2 regions of the Streptomyces sp. NPDC017943 genome follow, and region 2 is predicted to be linked to the other one. Evidence: riboswitches for the same ligand, from Rfam matches in the RefSeq annotation. Region 2 holds a riboswitch; the other holds the start of a gene.

Region 1 (9,775 bases), on a different contig from region 2:
ATCGCCGTGCTGGAACGCACCGGCGAGATCGGCCTGCGCCGGGCGCTGGGCGCCCGCCGCCGGCACGTCACCGCGCAGTTCCTCACCGAGAGCGCCCTCATCGGCAGCGTCGGCGGTCTCATCGGCGCCGCCGCGGGTGTGCTCGCGGTCGTGACCGTCGCGCTCCTCCAGCAGTGGACCCCGGTGCTGCCGACGGCCGTCGCCTTCCTCGCCCCCCTGCTCGGGACGCTGACCGGTCTCCTCGCGGGCGCCTGTCCGGCGCTGCGTGCCTCACGCGTGGAGCCGGTGGACGCCTTCCGTCACTGAGACCGCAGCAGCGGCAGCGGCCGGAACTCGTGGTCCTCCCACAGCCGCCGGGCCGTCTCCTCGGGGTACGGCACGACCACCGGCTCCGCGTCCAGCACCTGCACCAGCCGCTGCTCGTCGTAGACCGGCCAGCCCGGGTCGCCCGTGCGCGCGAACGCCGACCAGGACGAGCGGAAGCGCGCCGACAGCGCCCGGGCCTCGGCGGACGGCTCGGCGCCCGCGAACAGCAGGGCCCCCAGGTCCGCGCCGTACGTGCCGAACAGCAGCGGGATGTCCAGGCCGTGGCAGGCGCCGAACGCGCCGCCGCTGGCGGGGGCGGGCCAGGTCAGTTCGTAGACGTGCGCGGTGCCGCCGCCCGCGCGCTGCGCCTCGGCCAGGTGCAGGGAGGGCATGGAGAACAGCCACTCCGTCTGGACGCGTTCGTACAGCTCGCCCGCACCGGCACCGGGGAAGGCGTCCCGGTAGGACTGCTCGCCGCCGGGGGCGAACAGGCGCAGGGCCGAGGCCGCCCGCTCCTCGCCGACACCGCCGAGGTGCCCGGCCATGGCGAGGAAGAGGCGGTACTCCTCGCGGTTGTGGCCGACGATCAGACCCACGTCCCGGGCGCTTCCGGCCGCCAGGGCCCGCCACGGCGCCTGCGGCAGAACCTCGCCATCGACGACCGGGGCGAACGGCGTGACCGTGGGCGCCGCCTGGCCCCAGCGGTCGACGTACTGGGTCATCTTGGCGCTCAGTGTCTCGCCCGCGGTGGGCAGCCGCCGCGGGTCCACCGCCGACAGATCGGCGACGGTCGGGCGCAGGCCCAGCTCGGCGGCGAGGGCGCGGCCCATGTCGGCGGCGAGTTCGGCGGAGAAGAACGTGCCCGGCACGCTCTGCGCTATCGCCCGGCGGAACAGGCCGGCGGCCCGGTCCATGGCGAGCAGCGAGGCGATCGACCCCGCACCGGCGGACTCGCCGAACAGCGTGACCAGGCCCGGATCGCCGCCGAACGCCTCGATGTTGTCGCGCACCCACTCCAGGGCCGCCACCTGGTCGAGCAGGCCCCGGTTGGCGGGGGCGCCCTCGACGGCGGCGAAACCCTCCATGCCGACGCGGTAGTTGAAGGTGACGACCACGACGTCGCCCTCGGCCGCGAGGTGCCGGGCGTCATAGCCGGGACTGCCGCCGTGGCCGAGCTTGTAGGCGCCGCCGTGGATCCACACCATGACCGGGCGGCGGGCGGCCGGATCCGGCTCGGGCGTCCAGACGTTGACGGTGAGCCACTCGTCGCCCTGGGACACGTCGATCAGGCCGGGGCCGCCCATCAGGCCGAGGTCCTGCGGGGGCGGCGGGCCGAAGGCGTGGGCCTCCCGCACGCCGTCCCAGGGCACGGCGGGCCGGGGCGCCATGAAACGGGCCTCGCCGACCGGGGGCGCGGCGAAGGGGACACCCCGGAAGACGGCGAGCCCCTCCTCCCTGCGGCCGCGGACCGCGCCGGCGGTGGTGCGCACCACCGGGCCGGGCCGCGGGCCGTCCGTCGAGAAGCGGGGCTCGGACGTCGTCATCTGGGGTCTCCTCACGAAGTGCCGTCGGACTGGCGCCCGTTCAGTGTCCTCCGGCCGTCGCGAGCGGGTGCGGGCACCCCGTGCCCGGCCGGCTCAGCTGAGGGTCTTCAGGGCGGACGGGTCGTAGGGGGCCAGCTCGTCGAAGCGGCCGGAGAGCACCTTGCGGGCCCACTCGGGGTCCTGGAGCAGTGCGCGGCCGACGGCGACCATGTCGAACTCGTCGCGCTCGAGGCGGTCGAGGAGGTTGTCGAGGTCGCCGACCTCGGCGCCCCGGCCCTGGAAGGACTTGAGGAAGTCGACGCCGTCGAGGCCGACCGAGCCGACCGTGATGGCGGGCTTGCCGGTGATCTTCTTGGTCCAGCCGGCGAGGTTGAGGTCGGAGCCGTCGAACTCGGGGACCCAGTGGCGGCGCGTGGAGGCATGGAAGGCGTCGACGCCCGCGGCCGCGAGCGGGGTCAGGATCGACTCCAGCTCCTCGGGCGTCTCGGCGAGGCGGGCGCGGTAGGCCTCCTGCTTCCACTGCGAGTAGCGGAAGACGACGGGGAAGTCGGCGGAGACGGTCTCGCGGACGGCCGCGACGATCTCCGCGGCGAACCGGACCCGGGCGACCCGGTCGCCGCCGTAGGCGTCGGTGCGGCGGTTGGTGCCCTCCCACAGGAACTGGTCGAGCAGGTAGCCGTGGGCGCCGTGCAGCTCCACGCCGTCGAAGCCGATGCGCTCGGCGGCCGCGGCGGCCTCGGCGAAGGCGCCGATGACGGCGTCGATGTCGGCCTGGGTCATGGCCTTGCCGGTGGGCTCGTCGGCGCCGATGCGCAGCCCGGAGGGGCCGACGGCGGGGGCGTCGGCGACGGGCGGCTCGCCCTGGTTGCGGACCATGCCGATGTGCCACAGCTGCGGCACGATCGTGCCGCCCGCCGCGTGCACCGCCTCGGCGACCTTCGCCCAGCCGGCGAGCTGCTCCTCGCCGTGGAACCGCGGCACGCTGTCGCTCTGCCCGGCCGACTCGTGCCCGACGTAGGTGCCCTCGGTGACGATCAGGCCGACCCCCGCGGCGGCGCGGCGCGCGTAGTAGGAGACGACGTCCTCGCCGGGCACGCCGCCCGGGGAGAACATGCGGGTCATCGGGGCCATCGCGATCCGGTTGGGGACGGTCAGGCCATTCAGGGTCACGGGCCGGGACAGGATGTCGGCTGCGCGGGAGGCGGCGTCGCTCACGTGGGGGCTCCTTCGGATACCGGACAGTACGCGCATACCGGTCAGTATGTGCATGCGCATAGGGCCTACGGTTCAACCAAGTGGCCCCGGCGCGCCATCCCCCGCCCCCTGTGATCCCGCACACGCCCGAGGGCGGCACCCCCTGCCGGAACAGGAGGTGCCGCCCTCGGAAAGGACGTGATCGACCGGGTCGATCAGAAGTCCATGTCACCGCCCGGCATGCCGCCGCCGGCCGGCGCGGCGGCCTTCTCCGGCTTGTCGGCGATGACGGCCTCGGTGGTGAGGAACAGCGCGGCGATGGAGGCGGCGTTCTGCAGCGCGGAACGGGTCACCTTCGCCGGGTCGATGATGCCCTCGGCGATCATGTCGACGTACTCACCGGTCGCGGCGTTCAGGCCGTGGCCGACCTGGAGGTTGCGGACCTTCTCCACGACGACGCCGCCCTCGAGACCACCGTTGACGGCGATCTGCTTCAGCGGGGCCTCCAGCGCGAGCTTCACGGCGTTGGCGCCGGTCGCCTCGTCACCGTCGAGCTCCAGCTTCTCGAAGACCTGGGAGGCCTGGAGCAGGGCCACGCCACCACCGGCGACGATGCCCTCCTCGACGGCCGCCTTGGCGTTGCGCACGGCGTCCTCGATGCGGTGCTTGCGCTCCTTGAGCTCCACCTCGGTGGCGGCACCGGCCTTGATGACCGCGACACCGCCGGCGAGCTTCGCCAGGCGCTCCTGCAGCTTCTCGCGGTCGTAGTCCGAGTCGCTGTTCTCGATCTCGGCGCGGATCTGGTTCACGCGACCCTGGACCTGGTCGGCGGAGCCGGCACCGTCGACGATGGTGGTCTCGTCCTTGGTGATGACGACCTTGCGGGCCTTGCCCAGCAGGTCGAGCGTGGCGTTCTCCAGCTTGAGGCCGACCTCCTCGGAGATCACCTCGCCGCCGGTGAGGATGCCGATGTCCTGCAGCATCGCCTTGCGGCGGTCGCCGAAGCCCGGGGCCTTGACGGCGACGGACTTGAAGGTGCCGCGGATCTTGTTGACGACCAGGGTCGACAGGGCCTCGCCCTCGACGTCCTCGGCGATGATCAGCAGCGGCTTGCCCGACTGCATGACCTTCTCCAGGAGCGGGAGCAGGTCCTTGACGTTGGAGATCTTCGAGTTGGCGATCAGGATGTACGGGTCGTCGAGGACGGCCTCCATACGCTCCATGTCGGTGGCGAAGTACGCCGAGATGTAGCCCTTGTCGAAGCGCATACCCTCGGTGAGCTCCAGCTCCAGACCGAAGGTCTGGGACTCCTCGACGGTGATGACGCCTTCCTTGCCGACCTTGTCCATCGCCTCGGCGATGAGCTCGCCGATCTGGGTGTCGGCGGCGGAGATCGAGGCCGTGGAGGCGATCTGCTCCTTGGTCTCGACGTCCTTGGCCTGCTCGAGCAGGGCGGCGGAGACGGCCTCGACGGCCTTCTCGATACCGCGCTTCAGGGCCATCGGGTTGGCACCGGCGGCCACGTTGCGCAGACCCTCGCGCACCAGGGCCTGGGCGAGGACGGTCGCCGTGGTCGTACCGTCACCGGCGACGTCGTCCGTCTTCTTGGCGACTTCCTTGACCAGCTCGGCGCCGATCTTCTCGTACGGGTCCTCGAGCTCGATCTCCTTGGCGATGGACACACCATCGTTGGTGATCGTGGGCGCGCCCCACTTCTTCTCGAGGACGACGTTGCGGCCCTTGGGGCCGAGCGTCACCTTCACGGCGTCCGCGAGCTGGTTCATGCCGCGCTCGAGGCCGCGCCGCGCCTCCTCGTCGAACGCGATGATCTTGGCCATGTGAAGTGGTCCCTCCAGGACTGGGGGTGATGACTCCGGACCGCGCCCGCGCCCGCGACGGACGGCTCGCCGGCCTCGTGGTTCCTTCCCACTTCGGCCTGCGGGCCTCACCGACCCGGTCCTTACGTTGTCACTCTCACCTTCAGAGTGCTAACGCAATGATTAGCACTCGACCCCCCGGAGTGCAAGGCGCGCCCGCGAAGCGGGTGCTCATTGAGGGGTGGCGGTCGGGTGACGGGCGGGCACAAGCGCCTCCGGGGATCGGGTGGGGCGCTCAGCCGCCCGCGAACACGCCCCCGCGCGCCCCCCGGGCACGCGGAAGGGCCCGCACCCCCGGAGGGTGCGGGCCCTTCTGCGAAGACCGGTCGCGTGAGCTTGTGGTCGTGGTGCGCGTTCAGGCAGAGACGCGAACCATGTCGGCCTGCGGCCCCTTCTGGCCCTGCGAGATCTCGAACTCGACCCGCTGGCCCTCTTCCAGGGTGCGGTAGCCGTCCATCTGGATCGCGCTGTAGTGGACGAAAACATCCGCACCACCGTCGACCGCGATGAAGCCGTACCCCTTCTCCGCGTTGAACCACTTGACGGTGCCCTGAGCCATGCCTAACTCCCCTATTACTGGCCCTTGCACAGATCCACACTTCGCGGATCCGGGTCAGACCTCACCCCCCACGGTTGGGGGCGTGCGCCGGAACGCGTCGACCGCGGCTGAATGTATCTGTCCAACTGCCGTCTGCAACAGGTCAATCGGACGAGAATTCTGGACGCACAGGGTCCGGAATGTGGGGAGAGTTCGCCCGAATTCAGGGCAAGTCGGGCCGCACAAAAAGAACAAAAGCCGCGAAAGACGCGCACACTTTGGCTACATCTTGTCGGGCTCGCGGCAGGAATTCCGGGTTCCGGTCAGCGGATCCGGAACGCGTTCCCCAACTGTACCGCGCTCAATCACGCAGAATTGCCCCCTCCGCTTCTCTCACGGTGAGGGCAATTCGATGCACGCTCGGTGACCGGCATTACTCAAGGTAACAATCAAGCCGGTCGGCCGGATTCAGCCGCCGGCGACGGCCGGGATGATCGACACTCCGGCACCGTCCGGCGTGGCCGTCTCCAGACCCTGCTCGAACCGCACGTCGTCGTCGTTGACGTACACGTTGACGAACCGCCGGAGCTTGCCCTGGTCGTCCAGCACCCGGGCGGCGATCCCGGTGTGGTTCTTCTCCAGGTCGGCGATGACCTCCCCGAGGTTCGCGCCCTCGGCGGCGACCTCGGCCTGCCCGCCGGTGTAGGTGCGCAGGATGGTGGGGATGCGAACGGTGACGCTCATCGGACATGTCCTCCGGTTCTTCTTGAGCTACGGCTGGGGCGCGCCCTCAGGGGCGCGGGGCTGTAGTGATGTGCGGCTCCGCCGCGTGGGCGCGACCAGCCCCCACCGGCCCGCAGCGAACAACGATCAGACGAGCCCGGCATCCCGGAACGACTCCAGGCTGGGCCGGATGGTCGCGGTCAGCCCGGTCCCGGCCACCGCGTCCAGCGTCTTCAGACCGTCCCCGGTGTTGAGCACCACGGTGGTCTTCGTCGGGTCGAGAACACCGTTCTCGATCAACTTCCGCGTCACACCCACGGTCACCCCGCCGGCGGTCTCCGCGAAGATCCCCTCGGTCCTGGCGAGGACCTTGATCGCGTCGACGACCTGCTCGTCCGTCACGTCCTCCACCGCGCCACCGGTGCGCCGCGCGATGTCCAGCACGTACGGCCCGTCCGCCGGGTTGCCGATCGCCAGGGACTTGGCGATCGTGTCCGGCTTCTGCGGACGCACCACGTCGTGCCCGGCCTTGAACGCCGTCGACACCGGCGAGCAGCCGAGCGCCTGCGCGCCGAAGATCTTGTACGGCTTGTCCTCGACGAGGCCGAGCTTGATCAGCTCCTGCAGCCCCTTGTCGATCTTCGTGAGCTGCGAGCCGGAGGCGATCGGCACGACCAGCTGGTCCGGCAGCCGCCAGCCGAGCTGTTCGCAGATCTCGTAGGCGAGGGTCTTGGAGCCCTCCGCGTAGTAGGGGCGCAGGTTGACGTTGACGAAGCCCCAGCCCTCGCCGGCCGGGTCGCCGATCAGCTCCGAGCAGAAGCGGTTCACGTCGTCGTAGTTGCCCTCGATGCCGACGAGCTCGCCGCCGTAGACCGCGGCCATGACGACCTTGCCCTGCTCCAGGTCGTGCGGGATGAACACGCACGAGCGGAAGCCGGCGCGGGCCGCGGCGGCGCCCACCGCACCGGCGAGGTTGCCGGTGGAGGAGCAGGAGAGCGTGGTGAAGCCGAAGGCGCGCGCGGCCTCCAGGGCCTGGGCGACGACGCGGTCCTTGAAGGAGTGCGTCGGGTTGCCTGAGTCGTCCTTCACGAACAGCTTGCCGGCGTCGACGCCCAGCTCGCGCGCGAGGTTGTCGGCCTTGACGAGCTTGGTCCAGCCCGGGTTGATGTTCGGCTTGTCCGCCACGTCGGCCGGGACCGGCAGCAGCGGGGCGTAGCGCCAGATGTTCGCGGGTCCCGCTTCGATGCGCTTGCGGAGCTCTTCGGTGTCGTAGGCCGAGAAGTCGTAGGCGATCTCCAGCGGGCCGAAACACTCCTCGCAGGCGAAGACCGGGCCGAGGGGGACGCGATGACCGCACTCGCGGCAGCTGAGAGCCGCGGCGGGACCGAGGTCCACGGTGGAGTCGGTGGTGCTTGCAACAGTCTGCACAGCCATGTGAGGCGAGGCCCTTTCTCCTCATCTTCCTCACGACGCATCTCGCCGTGAGACGGATTTGGCACCTTCCCTAGCCGGGAGCCTCGCCGAGTGGTCAGCAGTGACCTACGAGTACCGACTGGAGGGTTGCCGGGGCTTCATCGGGCCGTTTCCCTCTGCCCCTCTGGATGAGCTGTATGTGGTTGTAGGCGGCGGGCGACCCCGGACATGCGAGGGTCATCCGCGTTGTTCAAGACTGTAACCGACGACCAGGACAGTTGAGATAGTCGTCCGAACCGCGAGACGCGTCACATTCGTCCCGCCGAGAGAACGCAAGGAGCAGCACGGTGCTGGAAGAAGTCGATCGCTGGCTGAGCGCCCGTTCCTGGTCCGTGCACGACCGTCCGCTCCACAGCGTCCTGGCGGCCAAGCAGCGCACGGGCCGCACGGTGAGCGTGGTGCTGCCCGCCCTGAACGAGGAGGAGACCGTCGGCGACATAGTCGCCGCGATCCGCCACGACCTGATGCTGCAGGTGCCGCTCGTCGACGAGCTGGTGGTGATCGACTCGGGGTCGGCCGACCGCACGTCCGAGGTGGCCGCCGCCGCGGGCGCGACGGTGGTGCACCGGGACGCGATCCTGCCCCGCCTGCCCGCCCTGCCCGGCAAGGGCGAGGTGCTGTGGCGCTCGCTGCTCGTCACCCGCGGCGACATCGTCTGCTTCGTCGACGCGGACCTGCGGGAGTTCTCGTCCGACTTCGTCTCGGGCATCGTGGGCCCGCTGCTGACCGACCCGGAGGTCGAGCTGGTCAAGGCCATGTACGACCGTCCCCTCGGCGCGGCCGCCGGGCAGGGCGGCCGGGTCACCGAGCTGATGGCGCGCCCGCTGCTCAACATGCACTGGCCGCGGCTCGCCGGGTTCGTGCAGCCGCTGGGCGGCGAGTACGCGGCCCGCCGCTCCTTGCTGGAGCAGCTGCCCTTCCCCGTCGGGTACGGCGTGGAGCTGGGCGTCCTGGTCGACGCGCTGCACCTGGCCGGCCTCGACGCGCTCGCCCAGGTCGACGTCGGCGTGCGCAAGCACCGGCACCAGGACGGGCAGGCACTCGGGCGGATGGCCGCCGAGATCTACCGCACGGCCCAGCTGCGGCTGGCCCGGGGGCATCTGATCCGGCCGTCCCTGACCCAGTTCGAGCGGACCGGGGACGGCTTCGAACCGCGCACGTACTCCGTGGACACCGAGGAACGCCCGCCGATGGTGGAGATCGCCGAGTACCAGGCGCGGCGGGCCGCCTGACCCGGGATGTTTTTCGGCCGGGCGCGGCAGGTCCGTACGTTTGAGCGTTTACAGGCCGGGCTAGGTTGAGGCCTATGGGTTCGACGTACGGTTCTGCACGGGTATTGGTGGCCTCCAACCGCGGCCCGGTCTCCTACACGGTCGGTGACGACGGTTCGCTGAACGCCAGACGGGGCGGCGGCGGTCTGGTCTCGGGGCTCTCGGCGATCGGCTCCGACGCGGACGCCCTGTGGGTCTGCTCGGCGCTGTCCGACGGCGACCGGGAGGCCGTGCGGCGCGGTGTCGGCGAGGACGGCGTGCGGATGCTGGACATCCCGGCCGACGTGCACGCCGACGCCTACAACGGCATCGCCAACTCGGTGCTGTGGTTCGTCCACCACATGCTCTACCAGACCCCCCTGGAGCCGGTCTTCGACGCGGAGTTCCGCCGCCAGTGGGCGTCCTACGAGACGTACAACCGGGCGTTCGCCGAGGCGCTGGCCGAGGAGGCGGCGCAGGGCGCGGCGGTCGTGGTGCAGGACTACCACCTGACGCTGGTGCCGGGCATGCTGCGCGAGCTGCGCCCGGACCTCAGGATCGGCCACTTCTCGCACACGCCGTGGGCGCCGCCCGAGTACTTCCGGATGCTGCCGGACGACGTGGCCGGGCAGGTGCTGCGCGGCATGCTCGGCGCGGACCGGCTCGGCTTCCTCACCCAGCGCTGGGCGGACGCGTTCACCGACTGCGCCGAGCGGTTCGCGGGCGGGCTCGGCGGCACGCGGATCGGCGTGCACGGCCTCGGCGCCGACGCGGACTTCCTGCGCGAGCGGGCCCACGAGCCGGACGTCGAGGAGCGGATCACCGCGCTGCGGCAGGAGATCGGCCAGGGCCGCCGCACCATCGTCCGGG
Region 2 (9,775 bases):
GTCGAGACATTCCGTCCCGCAGTGCGGGACACCTGACCCTGGAGCGGCTTATGAGCGCTGTGATCCCCGCCGGAGGCGACACCGCGGCGGCCCGCTCCTGGCCCCTGCTGCTGAACGGCCTGCTTCAGGGCCGGGACCTGACCGCCGACGACACCGCCTGGGCGATGGACCTGATCATGCGCGGCGAGGCCACGGACGCGCAGATCGCCGGCTTCGTGGTCGCGCTGCGCGCCAAGGGCGAGACCGTCGAGGAGATCTCCGGGTTCGTCCGGGCGATGTACGCGCACGCCAACGTGATCGAGGTGCCCGGACCGGCGGTCGACATCGTCGGCACGGGCGGCGACGGGGCGAAGACCGTCAACATCTCCACCATGTCGGCCATCGTCATCGCCGGCACGGGCGCCAAGGTCGTCAAGCACGGCAACCGGGCCGCCTCCTCGGCGTCCGGGGCCTCGGACGTCCTGGAGAAGCTCGGCGTCAACCTGGAACTGCCGACGCACCGGGTGGCCGGCGTGGCCGAAGAGGCCGGGATCACCTTCTGCTTCGCGGCGAAGTTCCACCCCTCGATGCGCTACGCGGGCGCGGCCCGCGGCCAGTTGGGCATCCGGACGATCTTCAACGTCCTGGGTCCGCTGACCAACCCCGCGAAGGTCCGTGCCCAGGCCGTCGGCGTGGCCGACCCGCGCATGGCGCCCATCGTCGCGGGCGTCTTCGCCGGGCGCGGCCACTCGTCGCTGGTCTTCCGCGGCGACGACGGCCTCGACGAACTGACCACCACGTCCACCTCCCGGGTCTGGATCGTCCGGGACGGCAGGGTGGCCGAGGAGGCCTTCGACCCGCGTGACGTGGGTCTGGAGCTTGTCCCGGTCGAGGCGCTGCGCGGCGCGGACGCCTCCTACAACGCGGAGGTCGCCCGCCGGCTGCTGGACGGCGAGACCGGCCCCGTCCGCGACGCCGTCCTGCTGAACGCGGCGGCGGCCCTGGTGGCGCTGGAGCCGGGCACGGGGACGCTGGCCGAGCAGCTCGGCGCCGGCATGGCGAAGGCGGCGGAGTCGATCGACTCCGGGGCGGCCAAGCGGACCCTGGAGCGCTGGGTGGCCGCGACCAACGCCTAGCGGCTGCGACGAGGGCGTCCCGCGATCCGGACCCGGGTTGCGGGGCGCCGATCTTTTCGCGTACGTTCCTGAACAGGTCATGAGTGACAGTCATGAGGCCCCGGCCGACTGTCCGGCAACCCTCCGTCCGTGGCGGGGTGCCCCGGGTGAAGACCAGGCCGCAGGCAGCGAGGTCTGCGGCAAGCGCGGACCCCTCGCACGCTTGTGAGAAGTGTGGGACCAGGGGTCCTGGTCGTCGAGGAGTTCTCCGTGAGTCAGCGAATGCGATAGGGCCGCAGAGCCCCGCCTCCGCATCCCCTCTTCCTTTCCTCACCCCCGCCGGCAGCCCATCGGGCCCGCGGGTGGTCCCGCCTGATCTCACGGGAGTTCACCATGTCCGTCTCCGCCGTTGCCGCCGAACAGTCCGTCTGCGCCCCGCTGCCCGTTCTGGGCCGGGACGTCACCGTGCCGCTGGTGACCGGCGGAGAGGTCACCTACGCCGCGCTCGACTACGCTGCCAGCGCCCCGGCGCTCCAGCGCGTCTGGGACGACGTCGCCGCCTACGCGCCCTACTACGGCAGCGTCCACCGGGGCGCCGGGTACCTGTCCCAGCTGTCCACCGACCTGTTCGAGAACGCCCGCCGCACGGTCGCGGAGTTCCTCGGCTGCCGGGACGGCGACCAGGTGGTGTTCACCCGGTCCACCACCGACTCCCTCAACCTCCTCGCCGCCGCCCTGCCGGAGGACTGCCGGGTCTTCGTCTTCGAGACCGAGCACCACGCCTCCCTGCTGCCCTGGCGCGACGCCCAGGTCACCTGCCTCGACGCCCCGAGGAGCCACCGCGAGGCCGTCGAGGCCCTGGAGCGGGCCCTGGCCGACCGGGACCCCCACGGCCCCGCCCTCGTGTGCGTCACCGGCGCCTCCAACGTCACCGGGGAACTGTGGCCCGTGCGGGAGCTCGCGGCGGCCGCGCACGCCCACGGCGCCCGGATCGTGCTGGACGCCGCCCAGCTGGCCCCGCACCACCCCGTCTCCGTCGCGGACCTCGACGTCGACTGGGTCGCCTTCTCCGGGCACAAGCTGTACGCGCCCTTCGGCTCCGGCGTGCTGGCCGGCCGGTCCGACTGGCTGCGCGCGGCCGAGCCGTACCTCGCGGGCGGCGGCGCCTCCCGCAAGGTCACGCGCCGGGAGGACGGTGGCGTCGACGTGGAGTGGCACGACAGCGCCGCTCGCCACGAGGCCGGCTCCCCGAACGTCATCGGCGCCTACTCCATCGCCTCCGCCTGCAAGGCCCTCACCGAGGCCGGGTTCGACACGCTGGTCGCCCGCGAGCAGTACCTGATCGACCGGGTGCGCCAGGGGCTCGCCGAGGTGCCCCAGGTCCGGGTCCTGTCCCTCTTCGGCGACGACGCGCCGCGTGTCGGCGTGCTCTCCTTCGTCGTGGACGGCTGGAACAGCTCCCACTTCGCCGCCGCGCTCTCCGCCGAGTACGGCATCGGCGTCCGGGACGGGCTGTTCTGCGCCCACCCGCTGGTGCGCACGCTGCTCGGCGGTGACCCGCAGCAGCAGGGCGAGTGCGGGGCGCCGGAGGCCGCGCCGGGCGAGAAGGCGCTCAACGCCATCCGGGTGAGCTTCGGGGCGGGCACGCCGGACGAGCACGTGGAGCGTTTCGTCCGGGCCGTGCGGGAGCTGGTGACCGACGGGGCGAAGTGGAACTACCGCACCGAGGACGGCCGCTGCGTGCCGGACACCTCCGTGTGAGGAGCGTGGGCCGGGAGCGGCGGTGGCCGGGCCCTCGGGACGATCGCCCGCAGGGCCCCGCGACCGGGGCTACGCGTCCAGGCCGATGGAGAACGCGGCCTCCAGGTCGTGCTGCGAGTAGGTGCGGAACGCCACGTGCGTGTCCGTGCCCTCCACCCCGGGGATCTTGCTGATCCGGCCGGGGATGACCTCGGCCAGGTCCTCGTGCCGGCTCACCCGGACCATCGCGATCAGGTCGTAGGTGCCGGTGACCGAGAAGACCTCGCTGACGTTCTCCAGCGCCGCGATCGACTCCGCGATCTCGGGGATCCGGTCCACGCTGGTCTTGATGAGGACGATCGCGGTGATCACGGCTGGTTCTCTCCCTCGGGGGCCGGAGCAGGGGCGGTCCTCACTCTAGTCGGGCCGGTCGGACGGCCGTAGCGCACGGACGCGTAGCCGAAGCCCAGCCCGAATCCGATCAGGTGGGCCAGGTAGGCCACCCCGGGCCCGTCCGAGGCACGTCCCGCCGCCAGCCATTGCAGGGCCGCCCAGAACGGCAGCACGACCCACGCCGGGAAGCGCACCGGCAGGAAGAACAGGAACGGCAGGAGACTGGTCACCCGGGCCCGCGGGAACAGGTACAGGAACGCGCCGAGGACGGCGGAGATCGCCCCCGAGGCCCCGACCAGGGACTGTCCCGAGTCCGCGTTGGCGACGGCGTAGCCGAGCAGGGCCAGGCAGCCGCAGCCGGTGTAGAACAGCAGGAACTGCACGCGGCCCATGCGTTCCTCGGTCATCGCCCCGAAGACGTAGAGGAAGAGCATGTTGCCGAGCAGGTGCACCCAGCTGCCGTGGACGAACAGCGCGGTCACGGGGGTGAGGACCGAGCCGCCGGTGTGGGCGGAGCCGTCGAACAGCTCCGCGGGGACCACCCCCCAGCGGCGGAAGTAGGCCCGCTGCGCCGCCAGCAGCTCGTCGCCCGTGCCGTACGCCGGATTCAGGCCCGAACCGGGCCCGGCCAGGAAGACCAGGCAGCACAGGGCGATCAGCGAGTACGTCACCGGTGCCGACGCCCCTCCGGCCGCCCTGCCGGCCCGGACGAACGACGCACTCCACTTGCGGATCATGACTACAGAGCATGACGTAAGGGGACGCAGCCGGACAGACCGCCTCGCCGCCGTGGACACGTGGGCGGCGGGCACCCCCCAGGCCGTAGGGTTACGAGCCACACGCACCGGGGATGCCGGTGGCGTCACGGACACTAGAGGAAAGAGAACAGGTCACGATGACGGTTCCCCTGCCGACCGCCGGGACGCGCTGGCGCTGCACCCTCTGCGGCAACCTCACGCGGTTCGACGTCACCCGCTCGTCGAAGGTCGTCGAGTACGTCCACCTCGACCTGGCCGGAGAGCCGAAGGTCGAGGAGCGCGAGGTGCTCAGTGAGACCATCGAGTCGGTGCGCTGCCGCTGGTGCAACGCGGTGGACCAGGTGGAACTCGTGGACAGGCCGGGCGCCGGCTCCTGAGCATGGGGGTCCCCCCCGCTCGGGCGAAGCCGGGAGTGGGGGAGGGTCCCGCACGGATTGGGGTGTGACGGATGGTGGAGACCACGGGCGGGGAGCCGGGCGACGGCGCCGCCGAGGTGCTCGACCGTCCGCTGCCCGACGGCGTGCGCCGCCGGGTCGTGCAGATCGTCGCCGACGGCTTCGGTTCGCTGACCGTCGGCGAGCTGCCCGCCCAGCTGCGGCAGTACGCCCGCTTCGCGCCCAACCGGCGGGCCAAGTTCGCCGGCAACGCCATGGCCTCGGCGCTGGAGACCGACCCGCTGTTCCGCCAGCGCATCGGGGAGAAGCTCAGGGAGACCCAGCCGGAGCTCACCGGCGCCCTCGACTCCGGCTCCCCGCCCCCGGCCGCCGACCCGCTCGACGTGGCGGCCGCGGCGTACGTACTGCGCCCGCCCGGCTGGGTGAAGTTGGTCGCGGCCGCCGGCGAGGAGGCCCAGCGAGCCGACGCCGAGCGGGCCGACGAGGAGAGCCGGGCCGAGCTGGAGCGGCTGCGCGCGGAACTCGACCGGGCCCGGGAGGCGACCCGGTCCGAGACCGAGCGGCTGCGCGCGGAGCTGGAGTCGGCCAGGAAGGAGGGCGAGGCACTGCACCGCAAGCTGCGCGCCGCCCTCAGCGACGTCAAGCGCGGCGAGGCCGCCCTGCGCAAGGCGCACGGCGAGATCGAGGCCGTGCGCGCCGAGGGGCACGCCCAGGTCTCCGCCGCCGAGAGCGAGACCCGGCGGCTGAAGGCGCGGCTCGGCGAGACCGAGGCGGCCCTGGAGGCCGCCCGGCGGGCCGCGCGTGAGGGCCGCAGTGTGGAGGACATGCGGGTGCGGCTGCTGCTGGACACCCTGCTGGACGCCACCCAGGGGCTGCGCCGCGAGCTGGCCCTGCCGCCGGTGTCCGTCCGCCCGGCCGAGACGGTCGACGCGGTCGAGCCGGGCCGGATGACACCCAAGGACATCGCCGCCCGCGCCCTGTCGGAGAACGACCCGCAGGTCCTCGACCAGCTCCTCGCGCTGCCGCAGGCGCACCTCGTCGTCGACGGGTACAACGTCACCAAAACGGGTTATCCGCAGATGCCGCTGGAGAAGCAGCGCCTGAGGCTGCTGGGGCAGCTCTCCCAACTGGCCGCGCAGAGCGGCGCCGAGGTGACCTGCGTCTTCGACGGGGCCGAGCTGGCCGCGCCGGTGCTGCTCGCACCCCCGCGCGGGGTGCGGGTGCTGTTCTCGAAGCCGGGCGTCACCGCCGACGAGCTCATCCGGCAGCTGGTGCGCGCCGAACCCCCGGGCCGCCCCGTCATCGTGGCCTCCACCGACCGGGAGGTGGCCGACGGGGTCGCCCGCGCAGGTGCCCGGCCGGTGGCCTCGGCGATGCTCCTCAAGCGCCTTACGTGAGCCTGTAGGGCGTACGCCCGCATGCGCAACGTCCGGGCGTGATGCCCGAATTGGCGGGGCCTGTGGGCCACGGTGCGTCAAGCGCCTCTCACCGCCTGTGAGTCCAGGGGAAAAGATGGCTTACCGTGACGCGAATTTTCATCTGAGGATTTGAACTGATCACAGGAAGGTCACTAGGGTCGGCCCCAACCTCCGCTCGGGTGATCACTCATCGGGAGAGACGGCGGAGGGGCCAGAAGGAGCTTTTCACCCGTGGCGTCCCACCGTCGTCCGAAGCAGCCCAGCCGCGCACGTGTGACCGTGCTGACCACCGCCGCCGCCGCTGCCGTCGCCTTCAGCTCGCAGGCCGCCAACGCGGCCCCCAGTGAGAAGCCGAGCAAGGACGAGGTCAAGACCAAGGTCGACAAGCTCTACGAGGAGGCCGAGAAGGCCACCGAGAAGTACAACGGCGCCAAGGAGAGGCAGGAGAAGCTCCAGAAGGAGATCTCCACCATCCAGGACAGCGTCGCCCGCGGCCAGGAGGAGCTCAACGAGCTGCGCGACAGCCTCGGCCTCGCCGCCGCCTCCCAGTACCGCACCGGCACGATCGACCCGTCCGTCCAGCTGTTCCTCTCCGCGGACCCGGACGACTACCTCGACAAGGCCTCCACGCTCGACCAGTTGAGCAGCCAGCAGGTCGAGGCGCTGAAGAAGGTCCAGGACAAGCAGCGCGAACTCGCCCAGGAGCGTGCCGAGGCCGCCGAGAAGCTCAAGGACCTCGCCTCCACCCGGACCGAACTCGGCAAGAAGAAGACGGAGGTGCAGGGCAAGCTCGCGGCCGCGCAGAAGCTGCTCAACAGCCTCACCGCCGCCGAGAAGGCCGCGCTGGCCGCCGAGGAGACCCGCGCCACCCGCGCCAGCGAGCGCGACGCCCTCGACGTCGACGTGCCGCCCGGCTCGGGCCGCGCCGCCGCCGCGTTCGCCTTCGCCCAGGCCCAGCTCGGCAAGCCCTACGTCTACGGCGCCACCGGCATGAGCTCCTTCGACTGCTCCGGCCTCACCTCCCGGGCCTACGCGGCGGCCGGTGTGCAGATCCCGCGCACCTCCGAGGCGCAGACCGGGGCCGGCACCAAGATCTACTCGGTCAGCCAGCTCAAGGTCGGCGACCTGGTGTTCTTCTTCAACGACCTGCACCACGTCGGCCTCTACGCGGGCAACGGGCAGATCATCCACGCCCCCCGCACCGGCACGGTCGTCCGCTACGAGTCGATGAACACCATCGGCGGCCCCTTCATGTTCGGCGTCCGGGTCTGACACCCGGACCGCGCGAACCGGTCCGGCTTCCCCCGGACCCGGAGATCATGTCCGCCGTTCGGGGGAATCCCGACAGCCCCGAGTGAGCCCACGCCCCGCCGGTGACCTGCGTCAGCGGCGGGGCGCCGCGCCGCGTACCCCCGGACGGTCGTTGGCGGTCACCCGCCGCGGGGCTACTGTCTGCCGCGTCCATTCCGCCAGCGGAAGGAGAGCGGCTTCCCGTGGGGTCCCATCGCCGCCTTGCACCGTCCCGGCCCGACCGGGGCGCCGGTGCCGCGTTCGGTCTGCTGTCCGTGGCGGCCGCCGCACTGACCACGGTCCCGGCCGCCGCCGCACCGCACGACGACACCCGGGCCACGGTGGACCGCCTCTTCGAGCAGGCGGAGCGGGCGACCGAGGCCTACAACGAGGCGGACGAGCGCGCCGACGCACTGCGCGAGGAGGTCGGCACCGCCCGGGACCGGATCGCCCGCCAGCAGCAGCGCATCAACTCCCTGCGCGAATCGCTCGGTTCGCTGGCCGGGGCCCAGTACCGCTCGGGCGGAGTCGACCCGGCCGTCGAGCTGCTGTTCTCCGACGACCCGGACGACTACCTCGACAGGGCCGCCCGGCTCGACCGCCTCACCGCCCACCAGGCCGGTGAACTCAAGGAGTTGCAGGGCGCCTTGCGCGAACTCGCCCAGGACCGTGCGGAGACGGCGGACAAGCTCCGCGAACTGGAGCGCAGCCGCAAGGCCGTCGCCGCCCACAAGAGGACCGTCGAGCACAAGCTCGTCACCGCCCGGCGGCTGCTCAACTCCCTGTCCGACGGCCAACGCGAGGCCTACGACCGGGCCTCCCGCGCCGGCCGCACCGACCTGCCCGCCCCCGGCGGCGCCGCCGCCTCGGGCCGCGGGGCCGCCGCCGTCGCCGCCGCCCGCAGCGCCCTCGGCAAGCCCTACGTCTGGGGCGCCAACGGGCCCACCGGCTTCGACTGCTCGGGCCTGATGCAGTGGTCGTACGCGCAGGCCGGGGTGGCCCTGCCGCGCACCTCGCAGGCCCAGCGCTTCGCGGGCCGGCAGGTCCCGCTGTCCGAGGCGCGCCCCGGCGACCTGGTCGTCTACCGGTCCGACGCCAGCCACGTCGGGATGTACATGGGCAACGGCCAGGTGATCCACGCGCCCTACCCGGGAGCGCCCGTGCGCTACGACCCGGTCGGGATGATGCCGGTCTCCTCGGTGACCAGGGTCTGACCGGACCGGCCGGGCGCCCGTACGATCGGGAGGTGGCTGGTCGAAGGTCGGGGTCCGCGGTGCTGGTGCTCGTCCTGCTGCTCGTGGCCCTGGCCGGCTGCGGCGGGCCGTCCACCGCCGACAGCACCACCATCGACGTCCAGCGGCTGCTGGACCGCCGGGCCGCGGCCGTCCTGGACCGCGACGCACGGGCCTGGGCCCGCACCGGCACGGGAGGCGACTTCGGCCGGCTGCGCGCGGTGCCCCTGACCGCCTGGTCGTACCGCCTGACCGACCTGCGCCGCACGGGCGGCACGGCCACCGCCGACGCCGAGCTGCGCTACCGCCTCGCCGGGTACGACCGGGCACCGGTCACCGCCCGGCGCACCCTGCGGCTGAGCCGGGACGCGGACGGGGAGTGGACCGTCGACGCCGAGCGGCCCGCCGAGAAGGCCGCGCAGCAGCTCTGGGACCAGGGGACCGTGCGGCTGGTCCGGGGCGAGCGCAGTCTCGTCCTGGGCGTCGGGCAGTCCGCCGGCGCGCTGCGCGACTTCGCCGGACTGGCCGACCGCGCGGTGCCGGCCGTGACGGACGCCTGGGGCGCGGACTGGAGCGGCCGGGTCGTCCTCCTGGTGCCGGGATCGCTGACGGCGATGGCGGGCCTGCTGGGCTCGCCCGCCTCCTCCTACCGGGGCATCGCGGCGGTCACCACCGGGGAGACCGGCACCCCCGGCCGGTCCCCGGCCGACCGGATCATCGTCAACCCGGAGGCGTTCGCCCTCCTCGGCGGCCCCGGGGAGCAGGTCGTCGTCACCCACGAGACCACGCACGTCGCCACCCGCGCCCACACCGGTGCCGCCACCCCCCTGTGGCTGTCCGAGGGGTACGCCGACTGGGTCGGCTACCGCACGGCGGGCCGGGCCCCCGCCGAGGCCGCCCCGGAGCTGTCCCGGGCGGTGCGCCGGGGCGAGGTCCCGGCCGGACTCCCCTCGGACCGGGACTTCGGCTTCACGGGCGACGCGGGCCGGCTGGCCCGGTCCTACGAGAGCGGCTGGACGGCGTGCCTGATGATCGCGGGCCGCTGGGGAGAGGCCCGGCTGCGCGCCTTCTACCGGGCCGTCGGGGAGCACGGGACACGCGAGGGGGCGGTGGAGGGGGCGATGCGCGACGTCCTGGGCACGACGCCGCAGGCGTTCACCCGTGAGTGGCGGTCGTACCTGCGGGATCAGCTGGGCTGACCGGGCGGGAGCAGGTCGCCCGCCTCCCGGCGCGCACCGGCGGGCTCCGGCTCGCCGGCGACCCCGGACGGGTCGCGGTCGCCGCGCGCGGAACCGGCGGGCACCCGGGCGGGAGCCGGCCCGGGGACCGTCGCGCGCCACAGGGCGCGCGCCGCGAGCAGCGTGGCGGCCACCAGCAGGCCGTTGCGCAGGAACAGCAGGGTCAGCCCCAGGCCGTTGCTCGCCACCACGTCGGCGAAGTACAGCGGGAACTCCA

What was found. A riboswitch is a leader RNA that binds a small molecule or an ion and turns the genes downstream of it on or off. The one in region 2 is predicted to bind S-adenosylmethionine.
Region 1: another riboswitch for S-adenosylmethionine. It lies ahead of thrC (threonine synthase); the one in region 2 lies ahead of ACH4C6_RS26985 (aminotransferase class V-fold PLP-dependent enzyme).

Annotation. Positions count from the first base shown of each region.
Region 1 covers NZ_JBIRHH010000008.1:112,600-122,374, reverse strand. The annotation lists gene ACH4C6_RS25515 (ABC transporter permease) at 1-306, shown strand, start outside; gene ACH4C6_RS25510 (carboxylesterase/lipase family protein) at 300-1,850, opposite strand; gene ACH4C6_RS25505 (NADH:flavin oxidoreductase) at 1,944-3,065, opposite strand; gene groL (chaperonin GroEL) at 3,260-4,882, opposite strand; gene ACH4C6_RS25495 (cold-shock protein) at 5,277-5,480, opposite strand; gene ACH4C6_RS25490 (MoaD/ThiS family protein) at 5,928-6,203, opposite strand; gene thrC (threonine synthase) at 6,330-7,616, opposite strand; SAM riboswitch class I at 7,635-7,790, opposite strand; gene ACH4C6_RS25480 (glucosyl-3-phosphoglycerate synthase) at 7,943-8,887, shown strand; gene ACH4C6_RS25475 (trehalose-6-phosphate synthase) at 8,962-9,775, shown strand, end outside.
Region 2 covers NZ_JBIRHH010000009.1:32,386-42,160, reverse strand. The annotation lists gene trpD (anthranilate phosphoribosyltransferase) at 51-1,115, shown strand; SAM riboswitch class IV at 1,191-1,307, shown strand; gene ACH4C6_RS26985 (aminotransferase class V-fold PLP-dependent enzyme) at 1,488-2,855, shown strand; gene ACH4C6_RS26980 (Lrp/AsnC family transcriptional regulator) at 2,925-3,206, opposite strand; gene ACH4C6_RS26975 (rhomboid family intramembrane serine protease) at 3,203-3,964, opposite strand; gene ACH4C6_RS26970 (hypothetical protein) at 4,123-4,362, shown strand; gene ACH4C6_RS26965 (NYN domain-containing protein) at 4,434-5,777, shown strand; gene ACH4C6_RS26960 (NlpC/P60 family protein) at 6,030-7,070, shown strand; gene ACH4C6_RS26955 (NlpC/P60 family protein) at 7,292-8,302, shown strand; gene ACH4C6_RS26950 (hypothetical protein) at 8,335-9,519, shown strand; gene ACH4C6_RS26945 (glycosyltransferase 87 family protein) at 9,507-9,775, opposite strand, start outside.